DNA from 2 places in the Janthinobacterium sp. 1_2014MBL_MicDiv genome. Region 2 is predicted to be linked to the other one. Evidence: predicted binding sites of a transcription regulator. Region 2 holds the regulator's gene; the other holds the start of a gene.
What was found. The regulator FliA, encoded in region 2, starts transcription of late flagellar genes. The targets are predictions, from matches to a motif close to CTAAAGTTTNNNNNNNNNNNGCCGNTA.

Region 1 (7,253 bases), 2.7 Mb from region 2:
TGCGCATGCCGTCGCCCAGCAGGCGCGCGCTTTGCAGGAAGTTGTGCGCGATCAAGGGCTTGAAGACATTCAGCTCGAAATTGCCCGAGGCGCCGCCCACAGTGATGGCGACGTCGTTGCCGAACACCTGGCAGCACAGCATGGTCAGCGCCTCGCACTGGGTCGGGTTGACCTTGCCCGGCATGATGGAGCTGCCCGGCTCGTTTTCGGGTATCGTGATCTCGCCCAGGCCCGAGCGGGGGCCGGAGGCCATCCAGCGCACATCGTTGGCGATCTTCATCAGGGCCGTGGCCAGGGTTTTCAGCGCGCCATGGGCGGCGACCAGGGCATCGTGGGCGGCCAGCGCGGCAAACTTGTTGTCGGCCGTGGCAAACGGCTGGCCCGTCAGGCGCGCCAGTTCCGCGGCGATGCGGCCGGCAAATTCCACGTGGGCATTCAAGCCCGTGCCCACGGCCGTGCCGCCGGCGGCCAGCTGCAGCAGCGGCGGCAGCGAGGCCGTGATGATGTGTTCGGCAAAGTCCAGCTGCGCCACATAGCCCGAGAATTCCTGTCCCAGGGTTAACGGCGTCGCATCCTGCAAATGGGTGCGGCCGATCTTGACGATGTCGGCAAATTCCGTCGCCTTGGCGTCCAGCGTGGCGCGCAGCTGGCGCAGCGGCGGCAAGACCGTGTGGGCGACGGCCAGCGCGGCGGCCACATGGATGGCGGTGGGGAAGATGTCGTTCGAGGACTGGCCCAGGTTGACGTCGTCATTCGGGTGCAGCAGGCGCTCGGCGCCGCGCAAGCCGCCGATCAGCTCGGAGCCGCGGTTGGCCAGCACTTCATTCATGTTCATATTGCTTTGCGTGCCAGACCCTGTCTGCCAGACGGCCAGCGGGAACTCGGCGTCATGCTTGCCGGCCAGCACTTCATCGGCCGCCTGCGTGATGGCGACGGCTTTCTTGCCGTCCAATAGCCCCAAGTCCAGGTTGACGTGGGCGGCCGCGCGCTTGACGGTGGCCAGGGCGGCGATCAGTTCGGGCGGCATCTTTTCCGTGGAGATATGGAAGTGTTCGAGCGAGCGCTGCGTTTGCGCTCCCCAAAGCCGGTCGGCGGGTACGTCGATCGGGCCGAAACTGTCGCGTTCGATTCTGCTACTCATGGCATCCCTTTCATCGATGGAGGTGGATCGAGTGTACTCCAGACGCCAAAAAGGCACAGGATGATGCTGTATTGCATCATTTTGCTCGCGCCCGTCTATATTTTTGCGATTTCCTGCCGTTAAAGATGGGCGAGTTCCGTTTATTTATCTTGTTATCAAAGCGATCAGTCCATGCAAAGCAGCATCTTTCCCCGTTGGTCCCTGATCGCATGCGCCGCCGCCAGCCTGGTCTTGCCGCCTGTCATGGCGGCGGAACTGGGCGAGATGGCGGTGCTGTCGCACGTGGGCCAGCCGCTGCTGGCCGAGATCGAACTGACGGCCCTGGCGCCCGACGAAGCGCAGGGCGTGGCCGTGCGCCTGGCCTCGCCCGATGTGTACCGGGGCGGCGGCATCGGCATGGACCCGGCCCTGCAGGGTTTGACCATCAATCCCTTCGAGCGGGGCGGGCGCCGCTATGTGCGCGTCACTACAGCGAAGGCGATCCAGTCCGGCCATCTGCACCTGTATCTGTTGCTGGGCAATGGCGGCGGCGCCATCGTGCGCCTGGCAACGCTGTGGCTGACGCCGTCGCCGCCCGTCGCCAGCGCGCCGGCCAGGGTGGCTGCGCCGCCGGAAGCCATGCCGGCGGCGCCCATGCCGCTGCCGCGTGCCATGCCGGGCACGCCGCCCGATGCCGCCGCGCTGGCGGCGCGCGCGCGTGCCGAAGGCATGCTGCGTCCCGCCACGGTCTTCGTTGCGCCGCCCGCCGCACCGAGGAAAGCGGTGGAGGCGCCGGCCGTGCGCGCCGCCGCTGCCGTGCGGCGGCGGCCGTTGCGCCGTCCTGTCGCGCCCGTGGCCGCCTGCGCGCCGCAGGCCGATGCGGGGCAGGCCGAAGCGTGCGTGGCGCTGGACGAGAAGAATACGGCCCTCAATGCCAGGCTGGGCGAGCTGGAGGGCAAGATCGGCGCGCTGCAGCAGGCGCTGGCCCAGCCTGGTGCCGCCGTAGCGGCCGCCGCTCCCGCTGCGCCTGTTGTTGCGCATGCCAAGCCCAAACCGCTGGCGGCGCCCGTGGCCGAGAAGCAGGCGGGCGGCCATGGCTTGCTGTGGCTGGGCCTGGGGACGCTGGCATTCCTGCTGCTGACGGCCGTCATCGTGTATGTCGTGCGCAAGCGCAAGCAAGCGGCGGGGCCGGGGACGCCTTCGAAGTACTGGGTCTTGCTGCGCAAGCCATTCGGCCGCAAGAAGGACGTGCCCGTCCTGACGGAGGCCGCGGATGAGGCGCAGGCGGCCGAGCCGGAGCCGGAACCATTTTCCCGCTAGGAACGGAGCGACGCCGGATTGCCCCGAATGGCGCGCTCAGACTTGATATAAAAAAAGATATTTAAAAAAGACATGCAAACGCATGCCAATCGCGTTGCTTATTTTTCAAAGATGGCGATATAATTAATTCAGTGGACTTGCTCTACGACAAAACAGTCCCAGCCTGGCGCAGCCACCAACGATAGTGTGGCGCGACAAACAGGTGTAGCGTTGCATAAACGCCTGGGCCTGGAAGCGGTCTGCGATGCCAACGATGTGCTCGCGGACGCCGGATGCAACCGGCAGCGAGGCGACGCCAGGAGATACCTGGGGTTCGCCTTCCATATTCCCCTCCCCTGTATTTCCCCCGACTTGGCGCGGCCGCGACAGTAGCGCGGCGCGCCAGTGACCATGTCACCCATGCGTACGGACGTAAAAAAAGCACCCGCAGGTGCTTTTTCGATATCGGGATGTCGCTCCTGCCTTACATGTGCGCGCGCGATGCCGGCATCACGCTGGCCAGCTGCGTCATCCATGGTTCCGTGATGGTGCGGATTTCGCGGTCGTTGGCCAGGATTTGCTTCAGCAAGTCGATCTTGCGCATGCGCGAAGTGCCGGCGAGGGCAGGCACGCTGCCCGTCATGGCCGTGCTGGCTGCGCTGGCGCACTGGTTTTCCAGGGTATTCAAGCCATCCCAGTCGCTCGAACGTGCGGCCACGACCATTTGATTGGTCAGTCCTGCAATATTTTCATACATCGAGAGAACGTCGTTGGAGGTCATGAGCACACCCGTAACTAGTGAATGGATTACCGCTTGTCTAGATTAACGGCGGCCTGAACGGGAACTTGAGGGTTTTTTTGAAAAAAAGTGAAAATAATTTCCAAAGAGGGCAGGGGGAGGCCGCCATCGCCCGCCAGGCCGCATGCCTGCTGGCGTCGCGGTGACAGGGCAGGGTGTTCTGGCGCGTCGAAACGCGTTATGATTTTGCACACTACTGTCGTCACTTTGCCTGAAAGGATCACCATGCGCGTTGTCACTGCTGCCGTTCCCTCTTTTCCCGGTTCCTGGCGCAAGCGCGCCATGGCGCTGGCCCTGTCCGGCATCGCCCTGGCTGGCGGCGCCGTCCACGCGCATGGACAGGAGGCGGCCGCCAGTCCTGCCACCGCGAAGGCGGCGCCCACGGCCGTCTTGCCCGGCGACGACTTTTATGACTACGTCAATGGCGACTGGATGCGCGCCACGGCCATTCCGGACGACCGCGCCAGCTGGGGCTCGTTCGCCATCCTCGCCGATGAAACCAACCAGCGCATCATCGCCCTCGTCGAAGGCTTGCAGGCAGGCCAGGGCGGCAGCGCGGAAGCGCGCCAGGTCAGCGATTTCTACCGCTCCTATATGGACGAGGCCGCCATCGAGGCGAAAGGCTGGGCGCCGCTCAAGCCGCTGCTGAAAAAGATCGACGCCGTGCGCGACCAGGCGGGCCTGGCGCGGGCGCTGGGCGAGAGCTTGCGCGCCGATGTCGACCCGCTCAATTCCACCAATTTTTATACGGAAAACCTGTTCGGCCTGTGGGTGGCACAAGACTTGAACGACCCGACGCGCAACGTGGCTTACCTGCTGCAAGGGGGCCTGGGCATGCCCGACCGCGCCTATTATGCGACCGACAGCGCGCGCATGCAGGGCTTGCGCGGCAGCTACCAGGCGCATATCGCCGCCATGCTGCAACTGGCAGGCTACGGCGATGCGCAGGGTCGCGCGGCGCGCGTGTTTGCGTTGGAACAACAAATTGCCGCGAGTCACGCCAGCCGCGAAGAGTCGGCCGACGTTGCCAAGGGCAACAATGCCTGGCGCGCCGGGGATTTCGCCAGCAAGGCGCCGGGACTGGACTGGAAAGCCTTCTTCCAGGCGGCCGGCCTGGGGGCGCAGAAGGACTTCATCGTCTGGCATCCGTCGGCCATGACGGGCAGCGCCGCGCTGGTGGCGAGCGTGCCGCTGGCCACCTGGAAGGATTTCCTTGCCTTCCACGCGATCAACCACTTTGGCGCGACCTTGCCCAAGGCCGCCGCCGACCAGCGTTTCGCCTTTTATGGCAGTGCGCTGAGCGGCACGCCGCAGCAGTCGCCGCGCAGCAAGCGCGCGCTGGCCGCGACGAACGGCGCCCTCAGCGACGCCGTCGGCAAGCTGTACGTGGAGCGCTATTTCCCGCCCGAATCGAAGGCGCGCGTGCAGGACATGGTGGCCAATATCGTCGCCGCCTTCTCGCGCCGCATCGACAAGCTGGACTGGATGGCGCCGGAAACCAGGGCGCAGGCGCAGGAAAAGCTCAAGACCCTGTATGTGGGCGTCGGCTACCCGGAGCGCTGGGCCAGCTATGCGGGCTTGCGCGTCGTGCGCGGCGATGCGCTGGGCAATGCGCAGCGCGCGGAACAGTTCCATTACCAGCAGCAATTGGCCAAGCTGGGCCAGCCCGTCGACCGCAAGGCCTGGGCCATGCCGGCGCAGCTGGTCAACGCCGTCAACCTGCCGCTGCAAAATGCGCTGAACTTCCCGGCCGCCATCCTGCAGCCGCCGTTCTTCGATCCGCAGGCATCCGATGCGGCCAACTACGGCGGCATCGGCGCCACCATCGGCCACGAGATCAGCCACAGCTTCGACGACCAGGGCGCGCAGTTCGATGCCCAGGGCAAGTTGCGCGACTGGTGGACGCCGGCCGACCTCGCGCATTTCAAGACGGCTGCCGGACAGCTGGCGGCGCAGTTCTCGGCTTACCGGCCATTTCCCGACCTGGCCGTGAATGGCCAGCTGACCCTCAGCGAAAACCTGGCCGACCTGGCCGGCGTGGCGGCCGCCTATGACGCGTTCACCCTGTCGCAGCAGGGCAAGGCGGCGCAGCCGGGAGCGGAACGGGCGTTCTTCACGGGCTATGGCGTCAGCTGGCGCAGCAAGGCGCGCGAGGCGGCGGCGCGCCAGCAAATCCTCACCGATGGCCACGCGCCGGCGCAATACCGCGCCGCCACCGTGCGCAACCTCGACGCCTGGTATCCGGTCTTCGACGTGCAGCCGGGGCAGCAGCTGTACCTGGCGCCCGAGCAGCGCGTGCGCGTCTGGTAAGTGGGCTGGTGCTGCCGGCCGGCGAAGCGGCCGGCAGCGTAAAATGCGCCCATCGATGACAGGAGCGCCATGAAGCCGACCCCGCAAGAGCAGCAAGACCCTATCCACGCCATCACCGGCCGTACCCTGGCCCATTACGATGCCAGCGCCGAGCAGTTTTTCGAAGGCACGCGCGACCACGACGTCAGCCAGAACATCCATGCGCTGCTGGACGCCATCGGCCAGCCCGCGCCCCTGGCGATTCTCGACCTCGGCTGCGGCCCTGGCCGCGACCTGAAGGCGTTCACGGCCCTGGGTCACCATGCCACGGGCGTCGATGGCTGCCCCCGCTTCGTCGAGATGGCGCGCGCCTACAGCGGCTGCACCGTGTGGCAGCAGGATTTCGTCGACCTCGACCTGCCGGCCGCGCACTTCGACGGCGTGTTCGCCAATGCCGTGCTGTTCCACGTGCCCAGCGCCGCCTTGCCTGGCGTGCTGCGCGCCCTGCATGCATGCCTGAAACCGGGGGGCGTGCTGTTCAGCTCGAATCCGCGCGGGCAAAACCAGGAAGGCTGGAACGGCGCCCGCTACGGCAGCTACCATGACGAAGAGGCGTGGGCAGCGTATGTGCAGGCGGCCGGTTTCAGCCTGGTCGAGCAGTACTACCGTCCGCCGGGCTTGCCGCGCGCGCAGCAGCCGTGGCTGGCCACCGTGTGGCGCAAAGCGGGCTGATTTCGCTCAATTGACTGATTTTGGGCATGTGTTAGGAACCGTACATAGTTTTTGCAACCTCGAGGGTAGTATGGACACATCGACACGCAGCAAGCAGCGCAAGCCGCTTCCAGCAGCGTGTGAGCCGCAGTACCGGCGCCTCGGGCGCCGGACCACAGAGGTACCAACTACAGTGAGGATCCATCATGAACAAAGATCAAGTCGAAGGTAAACTGAAGGAAGTCGGCGGTAAAATCCAGGAAGCCGCTGGCAAGGTCGTCGGCAGCGAAGAACAGCAAGCCAAGGGCCTGGCAAACCAGGTCGAAGGCAAAGTGCAGAAGAAGGTGGGCGATGTGAAAGAGGCGGTGGAAACCGTCACGCGCAAGCCATAACTTTTGCTCCGGCATAAAAAAACCGCCGCCTGTCGCGAGACAGGCGGCGGTTTTTATTTGCTGCGGCTGAAACCTATTGCGCCGGATTGGCCAGGTTTTGCTTGAAGAAGGTTTCGATCTTCTTGTACACGTGGCGCTGGCCGGCGCGCGACGAGATGCCGTGCTTGGCGCCCGGATACGTCATCAGGTCGAACTGCACGCCGCGGTTCACCAGCGCGTCGATCAGGCGCGTGCTGTTCGAGAACAGCACATTGTCGTCGGCCATGCCGTGCACCAGCAGCAGCGGCGACTTCAGGCCATCGAGGTGGGCAAACACGGTGCTCTTCTTGTAGCCATCCACGTTTTCCTTCGGCATGCCGAGGAATTGTTCCGTGTAGTGGGTGTCATACAGGGCCCAGTCGGTGACGGGCGCCACCGAGACGCCCATGGCGATCTTGTCGGAGGCGGCCGACAGCAGGCGCAGGGTCATGAAACCGCCATAGCTCCAGCCGAACACGCCGATGCGTTTCGGGTCGACGAAGCTTTGCTTGCCCAGCCAGTCGATGCCCACCAGCTGGTCCGCCACTTCCGCTTCGCCCAGGTTGTGATAAATGGCGTCCGTGAACGCGCGTTCGCGACGCGACGAGCCGCGGTTATCGAGACG
Region 2 (7,253 bases):
CATCATCATCATGCTGCTGGCGATGATGGTGCTGCCGCTGCCCGCCTTCATCCTCGACATCTTCTTCAGTTTCAACATCGCGCTGTCCATCATCGTGCTGCTGACGGCGCTGTACACGGTCAAGCCGCTCGACTTCATGGCCTTCCCGACCATCCTGCTCGTGTCGACCATGCTGCGCCTGTCGCTGAACGTGGCGTCCACGCGCGTGGTGCTGACGGAAGGCCATACGGGCGCCGACGCGGCCGGCAAGGTGATCGAAGCGTTCGGTCACTTCTTGATTGGCGGTAATTACACGGTCGGTATCGTGGTCTTCATTATTTTGACCATCATCAACTTTACCGTCGTCACCAAGGGTGCGGGCCGTATCGCCGAGGTGGGCGCCCGCTTCGCGCTGGACGCCATGCCGGGTAAACAGATGGCCATCGACGCCGACCTGAATGCCGGCCTGATCGGCGAAGACGAGGCGCGCCGCCGCCGCACGGAAGTGGCGCAGGAAGCGGAATTCTATGGCGCCATGGACGGTGCCAGCAAATACGTGCGCGGCGACGCCATCGCCGGCATCATGGTCACCGTCATCAATATCGTCGGCGGCTTGCTGGTGGGCTTGCTGCAGCACGACATGGGCTTTGCCGATGCGCTCAAGAACTACACCCTGCTGGCCATCGGTGACGGCCTGGTGGCGCAGATTCCTTCGCTGATCATTTCCACGGCGGCCGGTATCGTCGTCTCGCGCGTGGCCAGCGAGCAGGACATCGGTACCCAGCTGGTGGGGCAATTGTTTGCGAAACCGCAAGTGCTGTACATCACGGCCGGCATCATCGGCGGCATGGGCTTGATTCCCGGCATGCCGAACATGGTCTTCATCCTGCTGGCGTCCCTGCTGGCCGGTTCCGCGTATCTGATCAGCAAGAAGCGCACGCAGGCGAAAGAGGCGGCCGAAAAGCCGGCCGAGGTGCAGCAAGCCACGGTGGCGCCCGAGCAGGAAGAGGCCAGCTGGCAAGACATCATGCCCGTCGATACCCTGGGCCTGGAAGTGGGCTACCGCCTGATTCCGCTGGTCGACAAGACGCAGGGCGGCGAATTGCTCAAGCGCATCAAAGGCATCCGCAAGAAATTCGCCCAGGAAGTGGGCTTTTTGGCACCGCCCGTGCATATCCGCGACAATCTGGAATTGAAACCGTCGGCCTACCGCATCACGCTCAAGGGCGTGGAAGTGGGGGTTGGCGAAGCATTCAATGGCCAGTTCCTGGCGATCAACCCCGGCATGGCCAGCGGCACCTTGCCCGGCCTGTCCACGACGGACCCGGCCTTCGGCTTGCCGGCCACGTGGATCGAGGCCAGCCTGCGCGACCAGGCGCAGTCGATGGGCTACACGGTGGTCGATGCGGGCACCGTGGTGGCCACGCACCTGAACCACCTGATCACCTCGCACGCTTCCGAATTGCTGGGCCGCGCGGAAGTGCAGGCGCTGCTCGACCACCTGGGCAAGGATGCGCCGCGCCTGGTGGAGGACCTGGTGCCGAAGATGCTGTCGCTGTCGACGCTGCAAAAAGTGCTGCAGAACCTGCTGATGGAAGGCGTGCACATCCGCGACATGCGCACCATCATCGAAACCCTGGCCGAGCACACGGTGCACACGCAGGATCCGAACGACCTGACGGCGCTGGTGCGCGTGGCCCTGGGCCGCGCCATCGTGCAGCAACTGTTCCCCGGCGCGGCCGAACTGTCCGTGATGACGCTCGACAGCCGCCTCGAGCGCCTGCTGATGCAGGCGATGGGCAATGGCGGCGATGGCGCGGGCATCGAGCCTGGCCTGGCCGACACCATCGCCCACCAGGCGGGCCTGGCCGCGCAGCAGCAGGAAGCGCTGGGCCTGACGCCCGTGCTGCTGGTGCCGGCGCCGCTGCGCGCGCTGCTGTCGCGCTTCCTGCGCCGCGCCCTGCCGCAGCTGAAGGTGCTGTCGCATGCGGAAGTGCCGGAAACCAAGACCATCCGCGTCACCAGCCTGGTGGGCGCGCAGTAGTTGCCTGATAAGCAAGGCGGGGCCGTTCCGGCGCGAACGGCCCCGTTTTTTACTTGCCGCACCTCAATTTCCTCACGGCAAACTGAATAACGGGTACTTTCCCGTCCTGTTCCTTCGATCATTTCCCCAGTGCATCGCTAATAATGGAAACTGTCCGAGTGATCTGTGTCCATGTGGAAGACAGCACTCAAGCAACAGGAGTCGATGATGGTCACACCGTTCAGCCAGTACTGCGCCACCCCCGCCTCGGGAGGCCGGCCATGAATGTGAAGAAATTTACGGGCGCCTCGTCGCGCGATGCGCTGCGCAAGGTGCGCGAAGCGCTCGGCCCCGATGCCGTGATCCTGTCGAACCGCCAGGCCGATGGCGTGGTGGAAATCCTCGCGCTGGCCAATGACGATGCCGCCTCGCTGGCATCGCCGCCGGCCGCCTCGGAAATGGCCCAGCCGCGTCCCCAGTTGCAGACCCAGTTCGCCACGCCGCAGCGCGCGGCCGCCCCGGCCCAGCGCCCGGCCGCGCCGCGCCAGGCATCGTCCGAGCCAGTGGACATGGCCCGCATGCAGCAGATGATGGCCAGCGCGCTGGCGCACGTCAAAGAAAACGCCGCCGCCGAGATGAGCGGCATGATGAATGAAATCCGCGCCATGCGCGGCATGATGGAAACCCAGCTGGCGGAAATCTCGTGGGGTTCGACGCAGCAGCGCGAGCCGCAAAAAGCCGTCGTGCTGCGCGAAATGCTGGCGGCCGGCTTCTCGGCCAGCCTGGCGCGCTACCTGATCGACAAGCTGCCCGCCGGCCTGGACGGCGCGCAAAGCATGCGCTGGATCAAGACCGTGCTCAGCCGTAACCTGAATACTGTCGCCAATGAAGACGCCATGCTCGAGCAGGGCGGCGTATTCGCGCTGGTGGGCCCGACCGGCGTCGGCAAGACCACCAGCACGGCCAAGCTGGCGGCGCGCTGCGTGATGCGCCACGGCCCGGAAAAGCTGGCCCTGATCACCACGGACGCCTACCGTATCGGCGCGCACGAACAGCTGCGCATCTACGGCAAGATCCTCGGCGTGATGGTGCACTCGGTGAAGGACGAGGCCGACTTGCGCATCGCCCTGAAGGAATTGAAGAACAAGCACACGGTGCTGATCGACACGGTGGGCGTGAGCCAGCGCGACCAGATGGTGACGGAGCAGGTGGCCATGCTGTCGGGCGCCGGTGCCGACGTCAAGCGCCTGCTGTGCCTGAATTCGACGGCAACGCAGGAAACGCTCAATGAAGTGGTGCGCGCCTACCAGGGCAGCGGCCTGGCCGGCTGCATCATGACCAAGCTCGATGAAGCGGCGTCGATCGGCAATGTACTCGACGTGGTGATCCGCCAGAAGCTGAACCTGTTTTATGTGTCGAACGGCCAGCGCGTGCCGGAAGACCTGCACCTGGCCGACCGCGCCTACCTGATCGACCGCGCCTTCAAGCTCAAGCGCGATACGGCGGCGACGCAGTTTTCCGATGCCGAACTGCCGCTGCTGATGGCGCAGGCCGCCGCCCGCAACAATGAAGCGCGCGGGGTGCACCTTGGCTAATTTCGATTTCGACCAGGCCGAAGGCCTGCGCCGCATGCTGGCCGGCCCGCAGCCGCGCGTCATGACGTTCCTGTCGGCCACGCCGCAGGACGACAAGGGCGCCATGCTGGTCAACCTGGGCGCTTCGCTCGCGTATGGCGGCAATGAAGTGCTGCTGGTCGACGCCAGCGGCGGCAGCGACGGCGTCGCTTCGCGCCTGGGACTGGCGCACGGCGCCAGCCTGCTCGACGTGGCGCGCCAGCAGTGCGGCCTGAACCAGGTGATCCACCAGGTGCCGCAGGGCTTCGGCGTGGCCCACCTGGGCGCGCGCAACCACCTGATGGACAGCAGCGACTATGCGGGCGACGAAGACACGCGCCGCCTGGGCAAGACCTTCGAAGTGATGGCGCGCCAGAGCGGCATCGTGCTGGTCGACGGCGTGGTGGCCGAGGAGGGCGCATGCTTCCCCGTGCCGCTGATGGCCTCGTCCGACATCGTGGTGCAGGTGTCGAACAGCGCCAATTCGATCAAGGCGGCCTATTGCCTGATCAAGCGACTGAACCAGGAGCTGGGACGGCGTCCGTTCGGCATTCTTGTCACCGGCGCTTCCGAATCCGAGGCAAAAGTGGTATACGATAATATGGCGCAGGCGGCGAGCCGCTACCTGGCCGTGAAACTGACGTCGATGGGGTCGGTGCCGGCCGATGAATACCTGCACCGCGCCGCGCGCCTGGGCCGCAGCGTGGTCGACGCGTTTCCGCTGGCGGGAGCTTCGGTGGCGTTTCGCGGACTGGCCGAGCGCCTGGTCCGTTCGGCGGCGCCGGTGCTGGGCACCACCTTGTACCAGACGGGGAGCGCACACCATTTCAGCGCCTGAATCCAACCGTAGCACCAGATAAGACGATAAAACAATAAGCAGCCTATGTACACGGTCAAAGGGAAATCGAACAAGGACTATTTGCTGACGGAGCATATCCCGCTGGTGAAGCGTCTGGCGCACCATATGAAGGCGAAATTGCCGCCTTCGGTCGAGGTCGATGACCTGATCCAGGCCGGCATGATCGGCCTGCTGGACGCCATCAGCCGCTATGAGGAAACGCATGGCGCGCAGTTCGAGACGTATGCCGTGCTGCGCATCCGCGGCGCCATGCTCGACGAGCTGCGCACCAGCGACTGGCTGCCGCGCAGCATGCGCCAGAACATGCGCAAGATCGAAGAGGCGATGAGCATTTTGCAGCAGCGCTTGGGCCACCCGCCGACGGAGTCGGAAGTGGCGAAACTGCTGAAAATGTCGCTGGCCGACTACCAGGAAATGCTGGGCGACGGCGGCGGCCACCAGCTGGTGTACTACGAAGATTTTCATGACCCGGACGGCAATGACAGCTTCCTCGACCGCCATTGCGTGGACGAGGACAGCGACCCCTTGCGGTCCCTGCTCGATACCGATTTCCGGCAATCCGTGATCGATGCCATCGACGCGCTGCCGCCACGCGAGAAAATACTCATGGGCCTGTACTACGAAGAAGAACTGAACCTGAAGGAGATCGGCGCGGTGATGGGCGTATCGGAATCGCGCGTCTCGCAGCTGCATACCCAGGCCGTCGCGCGCCTGCGCGCAACCTTGAGGGAGCAGGCGTGGACTGGTCCAGCGTAATCGGGCTGGCGCTGGCGCTGGCGGGCCTCCTGGTCGGCCAGGCACTGGAGGGCGGCAAGATGGCCTCCCTGCTGCAGCCGGCCGCCTTCGCCATCGTTGTCATCGGCACCTTCGGCGCCGTGCTGCTGCAAACGCGCTTGCGCACCTTCGTGCGCGGCCTGGAAATGCTGCGCTGGGTGTTCCTGCCGCCTTCGGACACGCGCGCCGCGCTGGCGCGCGACATCGGGCAGTGGAGCCTGACGGCGCGCCGCGACGGCCCGCTGGCCCTCGAGCGCCTGATGGAAAACACGGCCGACCGCTTCAACGCCAAGGGTTTGCGCATGATCGTCGACGGCATCGCGCCCGACAAGCTGCGCCAGCTGCTCGACGTGGAAATCTCCGCCTACGAGATGGCCGAGCGCCAGGCCGTCAAGGTGTGGGAATCTGCCGCCGGCTATTCGCCCACGATCGGCATCCTGGGCGCCGTGCTGGGCCTGATCCACGTGATGGAAAACCTCACCGACCCCAGCAAGCTCGGCGGCGGAATCGCCGTGGCGTTCGTCTCCACCATCTATGGCGTGGGCCTGGCCAACCTGCTGTTCCTGCCGGTGGCAAATAAACTCAAGGCCATCGTTTCGCGCCGCGTGCTGCAGTATGAAATCACGGCCGCCGTGCTGTACGACATCGCCACGGGCGACCATACGCGCATCATCGAAGAGCGCGTGGCCAGCCTCCTGCACGAGCACTGACCATGATGCGGCGCGCGCGCAGGAAGTATGACGAGGAACCGGACAACCAGGACCGCTGGCTGATCTCGTACGCCGATTTCATCACCCTGCTGTTCGCCTTTTTCGTCGTCATGTATGCGATTTCGCAAGTCAACGAAGGCAAGTACCGCGTCTTCCAGAGCGCCATCGGCCAGGCCTTCAGCCTGGACAAGGGCGCGCCGCCCATCCTCATGGAAGCGCCGCAGGCGATCCCGCTGCCGAATCCCGCCCTGAAGCGCCGCACGGAAGCCATCCGCCGCGAGCGCGAGCACATGACGCGCCTGGCGCAGGACCTGACGTCCACCCTGGCGCCGCTGGTCAAGGAAGGCAAGGTGCGCGTGACGCAGACGAGCCGCGGCGTCAGCGTGGAAATCAACGCCAGCGTGCTGTTCGACCCGGGCGCGGCGCGCCTGACGCCGGAATCGGACCAGGCCCTGCGCGCCGTGGCCGTGCTGCTCAAGGACGACACGCACGACGTGCAGGTGGAAGGGCATACCGATGTGCAGCCGATCAGCAATTCGAACTTCGCCTCGAACTGGGAACTGTCGGCCGCGCGCGCCAGCGCCGTGGTGCGCCTGTTCATCGCCAGCGGCGTGCAAGCCACGCGCCTGACGGCCGTCGGCCACGCCGACAACATCCCCGTGGCGCCGAACGCCACGCCGGAAGGGCGCGCGCGCAACCGCCGCGTCGCCGTGACCATCCTCTCGGGCATCCCCGAGACGGTGACGGAAGTACCGACGGCGCCGCCGGCCAACTGACAAGGCCTGACAAAACCGTCGCGAGCGGCAGCGAGGCTCGGCGCCCCCGTTGGCCCGAGAAGCGGAGCTGTGCCTTGCACGGGGCCGCCGAGGCAGTGAGCATCGGCGGGCGCAAATCGCGACGCGCAGCAGGTGTTGTTAGGTGTTCTATGTTAGGTGTGCTAAGCCTGGCCTTCCTGCCGGCGCGGCTTTGCGCCCTGGCGCGTGTCATGGGCTGGTCATACTGGACTGCTAGGCTGTCGCCCTTCTTTTCAGCTTCCAGGTCAATCCCATGTCTTACTCCAGAACCTTGCTTCCTTTGGCCATCGCCATCCTGTTGAGCGTCGCCGCCTGCGGCGGCGATGGCGGCCCGGACGGCAGCGTGCCACCGCTGCCAGCCGGCCGCTGGATCGCCGGCGACCTGCACACCCACACCACGCAATCGGCCGATGCGGATGTCAGCCAGACGCTGGACAAGGTGCTGGCCAAGGCCTTTACCACGTATGGACTCGACTGGATGGCGCTGTCCAACCATTTGCG

Region 1: a site for FliA is predicted at 3,244-3,270, ahead of YQ44_RS20500 (flagellar protein FliT). Genes of this name have one in related genera too.

What each region holds. Positions count from the first base shown of each region.
Region 1 is NZ_CP011319.1:4,748,266-4,755,518, reverse strand. It holds gene fumC (class II fumarate hydratase) at 1-1,141, opposite strand, end outside; gene YQ44_RS20505 (type IV pilus assembly protein FimV) at 1,313-2,440, shown strand; gene YQ44_RS20500 (flagellar protein FliT) at 2,904-3,200, opposite strand; gene YQ44_RS20495 (M13 family metallopeptidase) at 3,444-5,528, shown strand; gene YQ44_RS20490 (class I SAM-dependent methyltransferase) at 5,598-6,239, shown strand; gene YQ44_RS20485 (CsbD family protein) at 6,425-6,610, shown strand; gene YQ44_RS20480 (S9 family peptidase) at 6,684-7,253, opposite strand, start outside.
Region 2 is NZ_CP011319.1:1,038,578-1,045,830, forward strand. It holds gene flhA (flagellar biosynthesis protein FlhA) at 1-2,023, shown strand, start outside; gene flhF (flagellar biosynthesis protein FlhF) at 2,284-3,597, shown strand; gene YQ44_RS04555 (MinD/ParA family ATP-binding protein) at 3,590-4,453, shown strand; gene YQ44_RS04560 (RNA polymerase sigma factor FliA) at 4,499-5,230, shown strand; gene YQ44_RS04565 (flagellar motor protein) at 5,212-5,958, shown strand; gene motD (flagellar motor protein MotD) at 5,964-6,734, shown strand; gene YQ44_RS04575 (S-layer protein) at 7,006-7,253, shown strand, end outside.